Regions from separate parts of the Bradyrhizobium sp. KBS0727 genome, predicted to be linked through region 2. Evidence: predicted binding sites of a transcription regulator. Region 2 holds the regulator's gene; the other holds the start of a gene.

Region 1 (7,261 bases), 1.8 Mb from region 2:
CCTTCACCCACGGCTCCGCCGCGCAGCGCAAGCAATGGTTCATGACCGGCTATCAGCAGGGCACGGTGCAGGCCTGCAACACGTTCGGTGCGGGCGCGTTGTAGCCAGTAAAAGTATCGATCGTCATGGCCGGGCTTGTCCCGGCCATCCACGTCTATACTTCTGAGACAGTTTGAATGCGTGGATGCCCGGGACAAGCCCGGGCATGACGAAGAGAACGGCCAATGTCCTCCACCAACGAAACCAAGCAATTCGTCCCGCTCAATATCGCGGTGCTGACGATTTCCGACACGCGTTCGCTGGCCGATGACAAATCCGGCGCTACGCTGGCGGACCGGCTGACGGCGGCCGGTCATCATCTCGCGGCGCGCGAGATCATCGTCGACGATGTCGACGCGATCCGGGTCGTGATCCGGCGATGGATCGCCGATCCCAGCGTCGACGCCATCATCACGACTGGCGGCACCGGCTTTACCGGCCGCGACGTCACGCCGGAGGCGATCGAGCCCTTGTTCGAAAAGCGGATGGATGGTTTTTCCATCGCCTTTCACATGCTGAGCCACGCCAAGATCGGCACCTCGACGATCCAGAGCCGCGCCACCGCCGGCGTCGCCGGCGCGACCTTCATATTCTGCCTGCCGGGATCGCCAGGCGCCTGCCGTGACGGCTGGGATGGCATCCTCGCTGCCCAGCTCGATTACCGCACGCGCCCCTGCAATTTCGTCGAGATCATGCCGCGGCTGGATGAGCATCTGCGGCGGCCGAAGGCGAAGGGCGCCTCGGCTTGATTCCGCTGTCATTCCGGGGCGCGCCATTTGGCGCGAACCCGGAATCTCGAGATTCCCCGATGCGCAATTGCGCATCTGAGGTTCGATGCTGCGCATCGCCCCGGAATGACGGTGGTTACAACTGACTGTTAGCGCCGGCCGATGCCGGTCAGCAGATCCCAGATCGCGCGCCACATATTGCGATAATATTCCGCCCGCAATTCGTGCGCGCGTTTCGTGTAGAACGCGATCAGATCCGGCGTGATGCGCCGCGATGATGTGTCGCGGCGCCCCGGCTTCACAGCTCCAGCTCCCAGGTTTCGCTGACCAGGCTTTGACCGAAACTGCGGTTCGCCTCGCTCGCGACCAGCACGAAGCCGGCATCCTGATAGATCTTGCGGGCGGCGAGCAAAATGCTCTGGGTCCACAAGGTGATCTTGCGATAGCCGCAGGCCTTCGCGAACGCGATGCACTCGGCGACCAGCCGCTGGCCCAATCGCTGTCCGCGTCCGGCCGGATCGACCAGCAGCAGGCGAATTTTCGCGACATCGTCGCTATGCCGCACCAGAAATACCGAGCCGACCTGCGCGCCATCGATGTCGGCGATCCAGCAGCGTTCCCGCGACGCGTCGAACGAGGCGAGGAATTTCGCGGTGATCTCCGCGACCAGGCCCTCGAACGAGGAATCGAAGCCGTATTCGCTGGCGTAGAGCGCGCCGTGGCTCTGCACCACCCATCCCATGTCGCCGGGGCGGGGGCCGCGCAGGATGGCTGCCGGCGGCGGGGCATCCGGCGCGCCGAGCAGCCGTTCGATCACGGCCATGGCGCCGATCAGCTTTTGGCTGCCGCTTGCCGGTAGGGCTGCCAGCATCGCGCCGACATCTTCCTGCGAACTGCGCTCGAGCCTGGCAAAGGCCTGCCGGCCCTTGGCGGTCAGGCCGAGCCGGTATTGCCGGCGATCCGTCGGCAGCGGCTTGCGCGTGATCAGGCCGTTCTCGTCGAAATTCTGGACGATCCGGCTGAGGTAGCCGGCGTCGAGGCCCAGCTCGTTGCCGATTTCCTTGGCGGACAGATCTTCGCGATGGGCGAGTTCGTACAGCACCCGCGCCTCGCTCAGCGAATACGGGCTCTTCAGCAGTTGTTGGTCGAGCACGCCGAGCTTGCGGGTATAGAAGCGGTTGAAGGCGCGAACCGCCGCGACCTGGTGATCGGAATCCGTCTGGGACATGGCGCACCTCGATAGTTGCCATTATCAATTAATTGTTTGACTTTGGCAAGTATTTCCGCACGAACCGGTTCCCGTCCTACTTTGCATGGGGTTGTTTTAGCGATTTTGTGTCCGGCCCTCGTCGCAGGCCAAGGATCGTCTAGCGGATGGTTCAGGCCACCACCATGATCCGGCTGCGCAGGGTGGTGCGCGCGGAGCGGCCGAGCTGGCGCAGCAGCCGCGCCTCGGAACGGCGGGAGTCCGGCCGATAGCCGCCAAGCCGGTCGTAATGGTCGCGCGCGATCAGGAGCCCCTGTTCCGCCGACGGCCCGGCGAACATGCGGGCGACGAATTTCAGGCTGTCGCGAAAGCCGGTGTCGGCATAGGGCGAACGGGCGTAGCGGAAGACGCCGGCGCGGGGCCGGCCGCTGCTGGCGACGCCCTGGATGAACTGCGAGGTCTCTTCGATCCAACCACTGTCGAGCACGGCGCCGGCGTGCAGGAACATCAGCCAGGGCGAGCGCGAACTCCGCGCGCCCGCCGCCATCGCCGCGGCGCGGGTTCCCTCAAACGACAGAAAACGGCAGCCGGCCACGTCGGCGACTCGTTCGATGACCCCGGTTCCGGCGCGATCGACCAGCAGCACCTCGCGGATGATGCCGGCAGCGGCGCCCGGCACCAGCGCCGCCAAGGTGGCGACGGCGGTCTGTTCGACGCCTTCGGTCGGAATGATGACGCTCAGCATGAATGAGGCTTCGGTGGCTCAAACGGTGAAAAACGCTGCACTGTTATCACCTTGTCACATTCAAAACAGCCACCGTAGTGCAGTTTTTTGCGGCAGCCGCTAACTGTGGGTCAATCAGCTTTTTTCGCGCGCGGTGTGGATCGTTGCGATTCATGTTCTTGATTTGTTCTCAAGGCGTGCTATGTACGGATCATGAGCCGAGCATCCTCTCATGCCCTCAAGCACCCGCCGGTCACGGCGCCCTCCGAACCGGCGGGTGCGACTCCTTTTCCCGAACTCGCGGTCGCCATCGAGCGCGAGCGGCGGCGCGGCCGCGGCGCCCAGTCCAACGACTCTGGCCGGTTCGAGGCCGAGGCGCGGGTCGCCTTCGATGACGGCTGGCAAAGCCTCGACGATCTGCCGCCGTTCAAGACCACCGTTACCATCGACACCTCGCGCAAGGTGATCGCCCGCAACGACTCGCCCGATATCGGGTTCGACCGCTCGATCAACCCGTATCGCGGCTGCGAGCATGGCTGCGTCTACTGCTTCGCGCGGCCGACCCATGCCTATCTCGGCCTGTCGCCCGGGCTCGATTTCGAGTCCAAGCTGGTCGCCAAGCCCGATGCGCCCGAACTGCTCGAGAAGGAACTGGCGGCGCCCGGTTACGAACCGCGCATGATCGCGATCGGGACCAACACCGACCCGTACCAGCCGATCGAGCGCGAGCACAAAATCATGCGCGGCATTCTCGAAGTGCTCGAGCGCGCCGGCCATCCGGTCGGCATCGTCACCAAATCGGCGCTGGTGACGCGCGACATCGATATTCTCTCGCGGATGGCCAAGCGCAACTTGGTCAAGGTCGCGCTGTCAGTGACGACGCTCGATCCCAAACTCGCGCGCACCATGGAGCCGCGGGCCTCGACGCCGCCGAAGCGGCTGGAGGCGATCCGGAAACTGGCGGACGCCGGCATTCCGGCGACCGTGATGGTCGCGCCGGTGATTCCCGCGCTGAACGATTCCGAAATCGAGCGGATTCTCGATGCGGCGGCGCATGCCGGCGCCAAGGAAGCGAGTTACGTATTGCTGCGGCTGCCGCTGGAAGTGCGCGACCTGTTTCGCGAATGGCTGATGGCGAACTATCCCGACCGTTATCGCCACGTCTTTACCCTGATCCGCGACATGCGCGGCGGCCGCGACTATGACTCGCAGTGGGGCACGCGGATGAAAGGCTCCGGCCCGATGGCCTGGATGATCGGACGCCGGTTCGAAGTCGCCTGCGAGAAGCTCGGTCTCAACAAGCGCCGCTCGAAGCTGACGACCGATCATTTCATCAAGCCGAAGCGAAGCGGCCAGCAGTTGAGTTTGTTTTAGCGACGATACTGTTCGTCATTCCGGGGCGATGCGAAGCATCGAACCTCAGATGCGCAATTGCGCATCGGGGAATCTCGAGATTCCGGGTTCGCTTCGCGCCCCGGAATGACGGATGAGGAAGTAAGACGGATAACATGAGTAACCAACCACCCATCCCGCGCTTCACCGTCGTTACGCTCGGCGTCAGCGACATGCGCGCCAGCATCGCCTTTTATGAAGCCCTGGGTTTTGCGCGTAAATTTCGCGCCACCGGCGAGGCGGTGGCCTTCTTCGATACCGGCGGCACGGTGATCGGGCTTTTCCCGTGGGATCAGTTGGCAGCTGATGTCACGCTGCCGGACGAGCCGCGGCCAAAAGCCTTTCGCGGGGTGACGCTGGCCTGGAACTGCGGCTCGGTCGAGGAGGTCGACCAGGTGCTGGATTTCGCAATTTCGAAGGGCGCCTCGCTGCTGAAGGCGGCGCACAAGACCGACTATGGCGGCTACTCCGGCTATTTCGGCGATCCCGACAACCATCCCTGGGAGGTCGTGGTCGCGCCGGGCATCGAGGTCGGCGACGACCGGCGGGTTCATCTGCCGGACTAGTCCTGCGATGGAATAGCGGGAATTTCGTCCGGTTCCCGGTTGCGCCATGGCGCCCGCTTACGCACCATCCCGGCATGATTCGGGACAAGTCTTCAAAGATAAGCGCCAAGCCCGCCAAAGGTGTGATCGCGGTGACGCCGCCGAGCTTTCGCCGCGAGCGCGCGCTGATCAAGCGCGGGGTCTGGCCGGTGGCCGGTTGCGACGAGGCCGGGCGCGGGCCGCTGGCGGGTCCCGTGGTGGCCGCCGCCGTGGTGCTGGATCCCAAGCGAATCCCAAAGGGAATCGACGATTCCAAACGGCTCACCGCCGAGCGCCGCGAGGAATTGTTCGAGGAGATCTGCGCGACATCGTCGTTTGCGGTCGCCTTTGCCTCGCCGGCGCGGATCGACCGCGACAATATCCTGCGTGCCTCGCTGTGGGCGCTGACGCGTGCCGTGCAGGCGCTGCCTGAAAACCCGAGACATGTCTTTGTCGACGGCCGCGACCGGATCGACGTCGCCTGCGACTGCGATGCCGTGATCGGTGGCGACGGCATTGTGATGTCGATCGCCGCCGCCTCCATCATCGCCAAGGTGACACGTGACCGTCTGATGTGCGCGCTGGCGCTGGATTGCCCCGGCTACGGTTTCGAGACCCACAAGGGCTACGCGGTGCCGGAACATCGCGAGGCGCTGGACCGGCTCGGCCCCAGCGTCCACCATCGCCGCTTCTTCGCGCCTGTGGTCGCGGCGCGCGAGAAGCACGCGCCGCAGACCGTCGTCATCGAGCGCGACCTGTTCACGGTCGAAACGCAGATCGTGACCGAAGCCTCGGTAGCCATTTAGGACTTTTATTTTTCTGACGCGTTTTCTTGACGCGAACCGGGGCCACCCACGGATCAAGTCCGAGGGCATGCTTCGCTCGAAAACGCTATGGTTGCCTCGGCGACCGCTGCGCTCTATCAAATGTCATCGGACAGGGCGGCTCGCCCGGGCATTTCGGACGGTTCATGCGTTTCACCTCCCTGGTTGTCGAACTGATCCGCGCCCGGCCGCGGCTGGTGGTCTGGCTTGTGGTGCTGCTGCAGGCCACGCTTTGGCTGATGCTGCCGGTGCTGTTCTATCGCAGCCCGCCCGGGGAACTGGCGACCGTGCTGGCTTTTGGCCGCGAGTACCAGGTTGGAACCTATTTCGGTCCGCCGCTGGCGTTCTGGCTCGCCGACATCGCGTTCCGCGCCGTCGGCAATCACATGTTCGGCGTCTATCTGCTGGCACAGCTCTGCGCGATCGTCACCTTCTGGAGCTTCTATCAGCTCGCGCGTTCTATCGTCGGCGGACAGCAGGCGGTGCTCGCGGTGCTGCTCTCGATGACGGTGGTGGCCTTCAGCTCGCCCGGCGTCGAATTCGGCCCCCTGGTGCTGGCGCGGCCGCTTTGGGCGCTGCTGCTGCTGCATTCATGGCAGATCATCGGCCAGAACCGGCGCAGCGCCTGGTTCGCCTGGTCGATCGAGGCCGGCCTGCTGCTGCTGACGACCTCGGCGGCGATCGGGCTGTTGCTGCTGGTCGCAGGCTTTGCGGTCGCCACCGTGCGCGGGCGGCGCACCCTGATGTCGCTCGATCCGCTTTATGCGCTGCTGGTGATCGTCGTGCTGGCGCTGCCCTGGCTGATCTGGATCATCCGCGCCGACGTGCTGACGATGCCGCCGTGGCCGGCGATCAATGATCTCTCTGCCCGCGCGCTGCATTGGGGCGGATTGCTCGGCGGCCTGGTGCTGGCGATGTCAGGCGTCGTGCTGCTGGCGGTGCTCAACTCCGGCTGGTTCGCCCGCCACGCGGAGGACGCGCCGATCATCTACCGGCCGCCGGTCGATCCGCTGGCGCGCCAGTTTGTCTATTGCTTTGCCATCGGTCCGGCGCTGCTCGGCAGCCTGGTCGCCGGTGTGTTCAATCTCGACCGCGTTGCGGGCGGCCCCGGCGTTGCCTTGCTGATGTCCGGACTGGCCGCGATCGTTGCGACCGGTGACCTCATTCATCTCAGGCGCCAGCGCCTGTTGCGCTCGGTCTGGGCGGCGGCGGTTGCGGCACCTGCCTTCGTGGCGATCGCGGCCACGTTGTTTCTGCCCTGGACCGGCAGTGCCGATGTGCCGACCTCGCTGCCCGCGAAGGCGATCGCGCATTTCTTCGGCGACAGCTTTGAACGGCGAACCAACCAGAAGCTTCGCGCGGTGACGGGCGATCCGCAACTGGCGAGCTTCATCGCGATGGATAACAGCCGGCCGCATCTCCTGCTCGATGCCACCCCGGAGCGGACGCCGTGGCTGTCGGTTGCGAAATTCAACGAGACCGGCGGCGTCGTGGTCTGGCGCGCGTCCGATACGTCAGGCACGCCGCCGCCCGAACTCGCGCAACGCTTTCCCGGCCTGGTGCCGGAAGTCCCGCGCGCATTCGAATGGCTGGTGAACGGCCGCCTGCCGCTGCTGCGGGTCGGCTGGGCCATCGTGCGGCCGAAGGGGCAGTAGCTCGCTGTCATTCCGGGATGGTCCGAAGGACCAGACCCGGAATCTCGAGATTCCCCGATGCGCAATTGCGCATCTGAGGTTCGATGCTACGCATCGCCCCGGAATGAC
Region 2 (7,261 bases):
GCCGATGGCCGCCATGTCGGGGTGCGCGGCCAGGACGGCCGGCTGCATTTGATGCAGGCCGCAAAGGGCTCCAAAGACGCCTTCCTGGTCAGGGAGTGGCTGGCGGCGGACGCGGATGCGCGAACCGCCGACGACGCCACGCTCGGCGAGGGCGTCTCCTGCGACGACAACGGCTGCGTGACGGCATCGCCCGGTGGCGCGCTGGTCGCATGGGCGCTGCGGCCCGAGGCGCTGGCGGATGATTGCGAGCGCGCGGCGCTGATCGTGACCACAAGGCAGTCGCCGGCCGCCTGCGCCGCGTCGGCGATCGACACCGAGCGCCTGCGCCGGCAGGGCGCGCTGGCGCTGCGGCGCGGCCGCGACGGATTTGTCGTCGATGCCGTCAAACCCGGAGGGATCGATCGTCCCTGGTCCAAGGCGATCGCCGAGGATGGCGAGACCGACAGCGCCGTGCTGGCGCCGCGCAAGCCGTCGCCGCGCGCCGTCGATGCGACGCCGGCGGACGCCGACCTGCAGGCGGAAGAGTGAGGCGCTAAGTCAATGCTCGTCGAGTACGGGGGAGGCCGGCAACTCAAACGCGCCGAGATGAAATTCCTCCGGCGCATCCGGCTCCGAGGGCAGGTTGACCAGCGTAAACGCCGCATCGGGAAACTGCTGCCAGATCGCGAGATCGTCCGCGCTCACCGTGAGCCAGCCGAACCGGAACATGTAGCGGCCGGGCTCGGTGACACGACCAGCCTTTTGCCACGTGACCTTGTTGACCATGATCAGCCCCGATACCGGGCTCCGCCGACGGTTGCCGGCGGAGCCTAGTCCCGAGAAATCAGCCGGTAAAGATCGATGTCGCTGAAGGTGATGTCACTTCGCTCGCAGCGGGCGCGCGTTCTACCGCCGGCTGTTGCACCGGCAATTGTAGCACGCTGACGCGCTGGCCTTCGCAGAGCTGCGTCACCAGCACACGGCTTCCGTCCGGAAATTCGATCGCGTCGTGATGACGATCGGGCACATCAGGCGCGATCTGGTTGAACTTGCAGACCCGCCAGTCGAGCGTGCGCGTCCAGATCCAGCGGTTATCGTATTTGACCTCCTGCGCGAAGGCGAGCTCGGTGCCGGGAAGCATGCAGACCGCTACCGCAGGTTCGTTTTCGGATGCAAAGCCGCGGGTCGACGTGCCGCGGAAGGTGGTGGTGATCAGCGTCTCTCCGACCTTGGCGGGGCGCGATGCCACGGCGTGCAGACTGTAGTCACACATCGGATGGCTCCCTCGATTGAGATAGCTAACCCGTGTCTGTGGGAGGCACAGGCCTCTATCAGAGTGGACATTGGCGCTGAGTCTCCTCCGCTTTCGGGGCAATTCTGCGACTCTGCGCCGGTGCCTTTATCACAAACGCGCTAGCGCGCGTTGGTTCCAAATGCGCAACAAAAAACCCCGGCCGACGGCCGGGGCTGTGTTCGATGTCGCGGCTGGCGGCTGCCGGGAGCCGATCAGTACTTCCGGTACAGCCCGATCAGCTTGCCCTGAATCCGGACCCGGTTCGGCGGCAGGATGCGGACCTCGTAGGAAGCGTTGGCGGGCTCGAGGGCGATCGAGGCGCCGCGGCGGCGGAAGCGCTTCAGGGTTGCTTCCTCCTCGTCGATCAGGGCCACCACGATGTCGCCGGTGTCGGCGGTCTCGTTGCGCTGGATCAGCGCCATGTCGCCGTCGAGAATGCCGGCGTCGACCATCGAGTCGCCGCGCACTTCGAGCGCGTAATGTTCGCCGCTTCCGAGCATGTCGGGCGGCACGCTGATGGTGTGGCTGCGGGTCTGCAGCGCCTCGATCGGTGTACCGGCGGCGATCCGGCCCATCACGGGGACGGCGACCGGGCGGTTGCCGTCATCCTCGGCGGCCGAGGCGCCGGTGGCGCGGACCTTGCCCAGCGTGCCCTCGATGACGCTCGGCGTGAAGCCGCGGCGACCGTTGCCGTTGTTACCACCGCCGGTAATCTCCGGAAGCTTGATGACCTCGATGGCCCGGGCGCGGTTGGGCAGGCGGCGGATGAAGCCGCGCTCTTCCAATGCGGTGATGAGACGGTGGATGCCGGATTTCGAACGCAGGTCGAGTGCGTCCTTCATTTCGTCGAAGGAGGGCGGCACCCCGGCCTCCTTCAGCCGTTCGTTGATGAAACGCAGAAGTTCATACTGTTTGCGCGTAAGCATCGCGAGCATTCCCCCGGTTGGCGGTATTCGTCCGGTTTCGAAACCTCAGGCCCAGATCGCCGAGAGTTCCGAAACTCTCGTTTGTAGACACTAGTTCTCGAAACAAATCATGAACGAACACTATATGTTCGATATGTGTTCCGCAACCACTTAATTTCCGGTGAATGCGATCAGGGTTTTGGCAGCAGGTGTCGCTCGGGGCGTCACTCCGGCAGCCGCAAGAACGTGCAAGGCGTCCCTTTCGGGGCGGCGGCGGCAAACGGCGGACGTATCAAAAGTGCCCGTGCCGCAGCGAGATTTCCAAGCAGCGAGGAATCCTGATGATTGACGGGCATCGCCGTCAGCGTGCCGTCGGCGCGCTCCTCGAGCCGGGCGCGCAGATAGTCTTCGCGCTGGTCGTTGGCGGCGAGATCGCGGCCGAGCAGGGCGGTCTCGCGCGCGTGATGGATGCTGTTGCGGCCCGAGAGCGCCCGAATCAACGGCACCAGAAACAGGAACCCGCAGACATAGGACGAGACCGGATTGCCGGGCAGGCCGATCACCCGCATCCCGCCGAGCCGTCCGTGCATCATCGGCTTGCCGGGCCGCATCGCGATCCGCCAGAACGCCATGGTGACGCCCTCGGCCTCCAGCGACGGCTTGACCAGGTCGTGGTCGCCGACCGAAGCCCCGCCCGTGGTGATCAGGATGTCGGCGCCGGAATCGCGGGCGCGGCGGATGCCTTGCGTGGTAGCGGCCACCGTGTCGGCGGCAATCCCGAGGTCGATGGTCTCGGCGCCCTCGGCCCGCGCCAGCGCGCGCAAGGCGTAGCCGTTGGAATAAACGATCTGGCCCGGGCCAGGCGTCGCACCCGGCATCACCAGCTCGTCGCCGGTGGCGAGTACCGCGACCTTCGGGCGGCGGCGCACCGAAAGCTCCGGATAGTTCATGCCGGCGGCGAGCGACAGATCGCGGTCGGTGAGGCGGCTGCCGCGCGCCAGCAAGACGTCGCCCTCGCGGAAATCTACCCCGGCGGGGCGGATGTGGCGCCCGGCGACGGCGGTCTCGGTGATGGTGATGTGATCGCCCTGGACGTTGGTGTCTTCCTGGATGATGACGGCATCGGCGCCGTCGGGGACGACACCGCCGGTGAAGATCCGCACCGCTTCGGCGGCGCCAACCTTGCGCCCGAACGGCCGCCCGGCCGCAACCTCGCCGATCACCTTCAGCCGCGCGGTGAGGTTACCGGCGTCGGCCGCGCGGACCGCATAGCCGTCCATCGCCGACATTGCCTGCGGCGGCTGGGTGCGGCGCGCGGCGACGTCGCGCGCCAGCACGCGATGCCAGGCGGTATCGAGCGCGGCCATTTCCTCCGGCAACGGGTCCGCGCCCGCGAGAATGGCGGCAAGCGCGTCGGCAACCGGCATCAAGGCCACGGGCGAAACTCCCTCAAATTCCAGACTCAAGTCCCGGGTGCGGTAATCCCGAGTGCGGTGAGTGCCTTTGCCACGTCATCCGTCGATGTCACGTGGACAGCAGCCAGGCCGCGCGCCCGCGCGCCCTCGATGTTGGCGGCGACGTCGTCGAAGAACAGAACTCGCGACGCCGGCACGCCGATCGCCTTTACCACATGATCATAGGCTGCGGCGTCGGGTTTTCTCAAGCCGATGGTCGAGGACAGAAATATCTCGCGGAAGTGACCGAGCACGTCGGAATACGCCTGCAAGAAGTGCGCGACATGGGCCGGATTGGTATTGGAGAAGGCGTAAAGCGGCATCCGCTTGGCGGCGTTTGCCAACAGCGGTGCGATGCCCGGCATCTCGCCGGCGAAGATCGCATTCCAGCCGTCGAGAAACTGGTCGTCGGTGATGCCGATGCCGAGCGACGTGCGCAGGTTGTGGAAGAACGCTGCGTCGTCGATCCTGCCGACCTCATGGTGCTTGAAACTGTCGTCGACGACAAAGCGGTTGGCGAGCTCGGCCGGCGTGCAGCCGGCATGACCGGCCCAGCTGGTCATGACCTTGCTGAAATCGAGGTCGAGTACGACGCGCCCGATATCGAACAGCAGGACGTCGGCGGATCCTTGGGCAAGCCGGGTCTGGGTGAGCGGGGTGGTCATGGCCGTCGTTTACAAAACCGGACAGGTCCGGGCAATGGCTCGCCGTTATGTCACAATGTCCGGTCATGCAATCCAGCGCTTAAGCCGGTGCGCGAGCTGTGCTAAGCGTTGGGAAAGTTTTTGGGAGTGGTCGTATGACAATCTTGAGCCGAGTCTTCAGCCGGGTTTTGGGCCTGGTCGCGTTGATCGCGTTGTTGGCAGTCGCCATGGATTTGCCGGCCTCGGCGCAGAGCAAGAGCATTCCAAAATACGGGGAGACGGACAAGGATAAGACGCCAAGCGAAAAGGCAGCCGAAAAAGAAGCCCAGAAGGCCTACGAACGGTCGCTGGGCAATATTCCGGAGCAAAAGAGCGCGGACCCCTGGGGAATCGCGCGTGGCGACAACTCCCCCCCGAAGGCCGCTACCAAGACCGCGTCGCCGAAGCCGAAGGCCAAGAACGACACGAAGAACGACACCAAGACCGACAGCGCCGCCAAGCAATAGAAACACCAAGAGACCCGCCGGCGCGATGCCCGGACAATCAGGGTCCGGCCAGGAGGAAACGCCGAAATGTCGGACACGCTGCTGTTTTCCCCGATGTCGATCCGCGGCGTCGAGTTGCGCAACCGCATCGTGGTGCCGCCGATGCACCAGTATTCGGCGGTGAAGGGCTTTCCGACCGACTGGCACCTGATGAACGCCGGCAAGTTCGCCGCCGGCGGCGCTGGCCTCGTGGTGGTGGAATCGACCAAGGTCGAGCGGCGCGGCTGCGGCACCGTCGGCGACCTCGGCATCTGGGATGATGCCTTTGTCGAGCCGCTCAGCCGTCTCGCCAAGTTCATCAAGCAGCAGAACTCGGTTGCCGGCATCCAGCTCGGCCATTCCGGCCGCAAGGCGCGTGCGACGCGCCCGTGGGAAGGCGACCGGCCGCTGCAGCGTTCCCCTGAGATCGAGGATTGGGACGTCTGGTCGCCGGTGGCGCCGAGCGCGATCGCCCATAGCGAGAAATGGCCGGTGCCGAAGGCGCTGGAACGCCACGAGGTCAAGGATCTGGTGCAGGCCTGGGGCCACGCGGCGCGCCGTGCCCATGAGGCCGGCTTCGACGTGCTGGAGCTGCACGGCGCTCACGGCTATCTCGTGCACCAGTTCCTATCGGAGCGATCCAACCAGCGCAGCGACGAATATGGCGGTTCCGAAGCCAACCGGATGCGCTTCATCACCGAAATCACCGAAGCGGTGCGGACGCACTGGCCCGATCACAAGCCGTTGTTCGCCCGCCTCTCGGTCGAGGACAATGCCGGCTGGGGGCCGGAACAGAGCGCGCGGCTGGCGAAAATCCTCAAGGCCAAGGGCGTCGACGTGATCGACTGCTCATCCGGCGGCATCACCGAGATGGCCCCGATCCTGGGCAAGGAAATCAAGTACAGCTACCAGGTTCCATTGTCGGAATACGTCAAGCGCCACGCCGATATCATGACCATGGCGGTCGGCCTCATCATCCATGGCGATCAGGCTGAGCAGATACTGCGCGACAAGCAGGCCGACCTGATCGCTGTGGGGCGCGAAATCCTCAACAATCCGAACTGGCCGATGGATGCCGCCCTGAAGCTCGGCGTCGACGGGCCTTTCCGCCATGTGCCGCCGCAGTTCGGCTATTGGCTGGGAACCCGGGCCAAGCGCGGTTTTGGAACCCAGCCCTCGACCTGGCAGAGCGGGCTTCAGGAGTCGGGCAAGGCGACGTGAAAAGATGCATTCTGGAGGCTAGGCATTCCAAAAAAGCCTTCCCGAACAATGCCCACCGAAAGCCACCGTAATGACCCGGTAAGGTCATGGCCTTGATCCGACCAAAATGACGTTGTGTGGTCCGCCTGCCGGGTCAGGACGCCGATTCACGTGAACCGCGTGAATCCAGGCTGTCGATATCAAAAAGGACCGCTCGTGATGCGCAAGAACATTACCTTTCTGCTGGGCACGGCCACGGGCGTCTGCCTAACCCTTCTGGTTGCCGGACCCCAGCAACTGGCGACCGCGGCCAGGGCTGCGGTCGAGTCCGGCACCTACTCGAAACTCAATCTGTTCGGCGACGTGTTCGAGCGGGTCCGCTCCGACTATGTCGAGAAGCCCGACGACAGCAAGCTGATGGAAGGCGCCATCAACGGCATGATCTCCTCGCTCGATCCGCATTCGCGTTACATGAACGCGAAGGGCTGGAGCGACATGCAGGAGACCACGCATGGCGAGTTCGGCGGGCTCGGCATCGAGGTCACGATGGAAGACGGCTTCGTCAAGGTGGTGACGCCGATCGACGATACGCCGGCCGCCAAGGCTGGCATCATGTCGGGCGACGTGATTACCCAGATCGACGACGATACCATTCAGGGCCTCACGCTCGACCAGGCCGTGGCCAAGATGAAGGGACCGGCCGACAGCAAGATCAGGCTGAAGATCGTTCGCAAGAACGCCGAGGCGCCGATCGACGTCGCATTGGTGCGCGAAGTGATCCGCGTGAAGCCGGTGCGCTACCACACCGACGGCGGCGATATCGGCTATATCAGGATCACCAGCTTCAACGAGCAGACCACCGATGGCCTGCGCAAGGCGATCACGGAAATTTCAAAGGAAATCCCGCAGGACAAGCTCGCGGGTTACGTCGTCGACCTCCGCAACAATCCGGGCGGACTGCTCGATCAGGCGGTATCGGTGTCGAGCACCTTCATGAACCGGGGCGAGGTGGTCTCGACCCGCGGGCGCACGCCGGAGGAAACCCAGCGCTTCACCGCGCGCGGCGGCGACCTCACCAAGGGCAAGCCGCTCGTCGTGCTGATCAACGGCGGATCGGCTTCCGCGTCCGAGATCGTGGCCGGCGCCTTGCACGACCACAAGCGTGCCACGCTGATCGGCACGCGTTCGTTCGGCAAGGGCTCGGTGCAGACCATCATTCCGCTGGGCTCAGGCAATGGCGCGCTGGCACTGACCACTGCGC

What was found. The regulator LexA, encoded in region 2, represses DNA repair genes until DNA is damaged. The targets are predictions, from matches to a motif close to TGTTCNNNNTGTGTTCNG.
Region 1: a site for LexA is predicted at 2,873-2,890, ahead of FFI89_RS08080 (PA0069 family radical SAM protein). Genes of this name have one in related genera too.

Annotation. Positions count from the first base shown of each region.
Region 1 covers NZ_CP042176.1:1,754,564-1,761,824, forward strand. Annotated here, with positions in the region: gene FFI89_RS08060 (neutral zinc metallopeptidase) at 1-104, shown strand, start outside; gene moaB (molybdenum cofactor biosynthesis protein B) at 225-788, shown strand; gene FFI89_RS34270 (RSP_7527 family protein) at 917-1,069, opposite strand; gene FFI89_RS08070 (helix-turn-helix domain-containing GNAT family N-acetyltransferase) at 1,066-1,995, opposite strand; gene FFI89_RS08075 (glycosyl transferase) at 2,147-2,719, opposite strand; gene FFI89_RS08080 (PA0069 family radical SAM protein) at 2,912-4,072, shown strand; gene FFI89_RS08085 (VOC family protein) at 4,207-4,656, shown strand; gene FFI89_RS08090 (ribonuclease HII) at 4,731-5,480, shown strand; gene FFI89_RS08095 (glycosyltransferase family 39 protein) at 5,645-7,153, shown strand.
Region 2 covers NZ_CP042176.1:3,557,395-3,564,655, forward strand. Annotated here, with positions in the region: gene FFI89_RS16405 (ComEC/Rec2 family competence protein) at 1-528, shown strand, start outside; gene FFI89_RS16410 (hypothetical protein) at 538-765, opposite strand; gene FFI89_RS16415 (hypothetical protein) at 824-1,252, opposite strand; gene lexA (transcriptional repressor LexA) at 1,486-2,199, opposite strand; gene glp (gephyrin-like molybdotransferase Glp) at 2,403-3,614, opposite strand; gene FFI89_RS16430 (HAD-IA family hydrolase) at 3,641-4,297, opposite strand; gene FFI89_RS16435 (hypothetical protein) at 4,432-4,782, shown strand; gene FFI89_RS16440 (NADH:flavin oxidoreductase/NADH oxidase) at 4,849-6,021, shown strand; gene FFI89_RS16445 (S41 family peptidase) at 6,220-7,261, shown strand, end outside.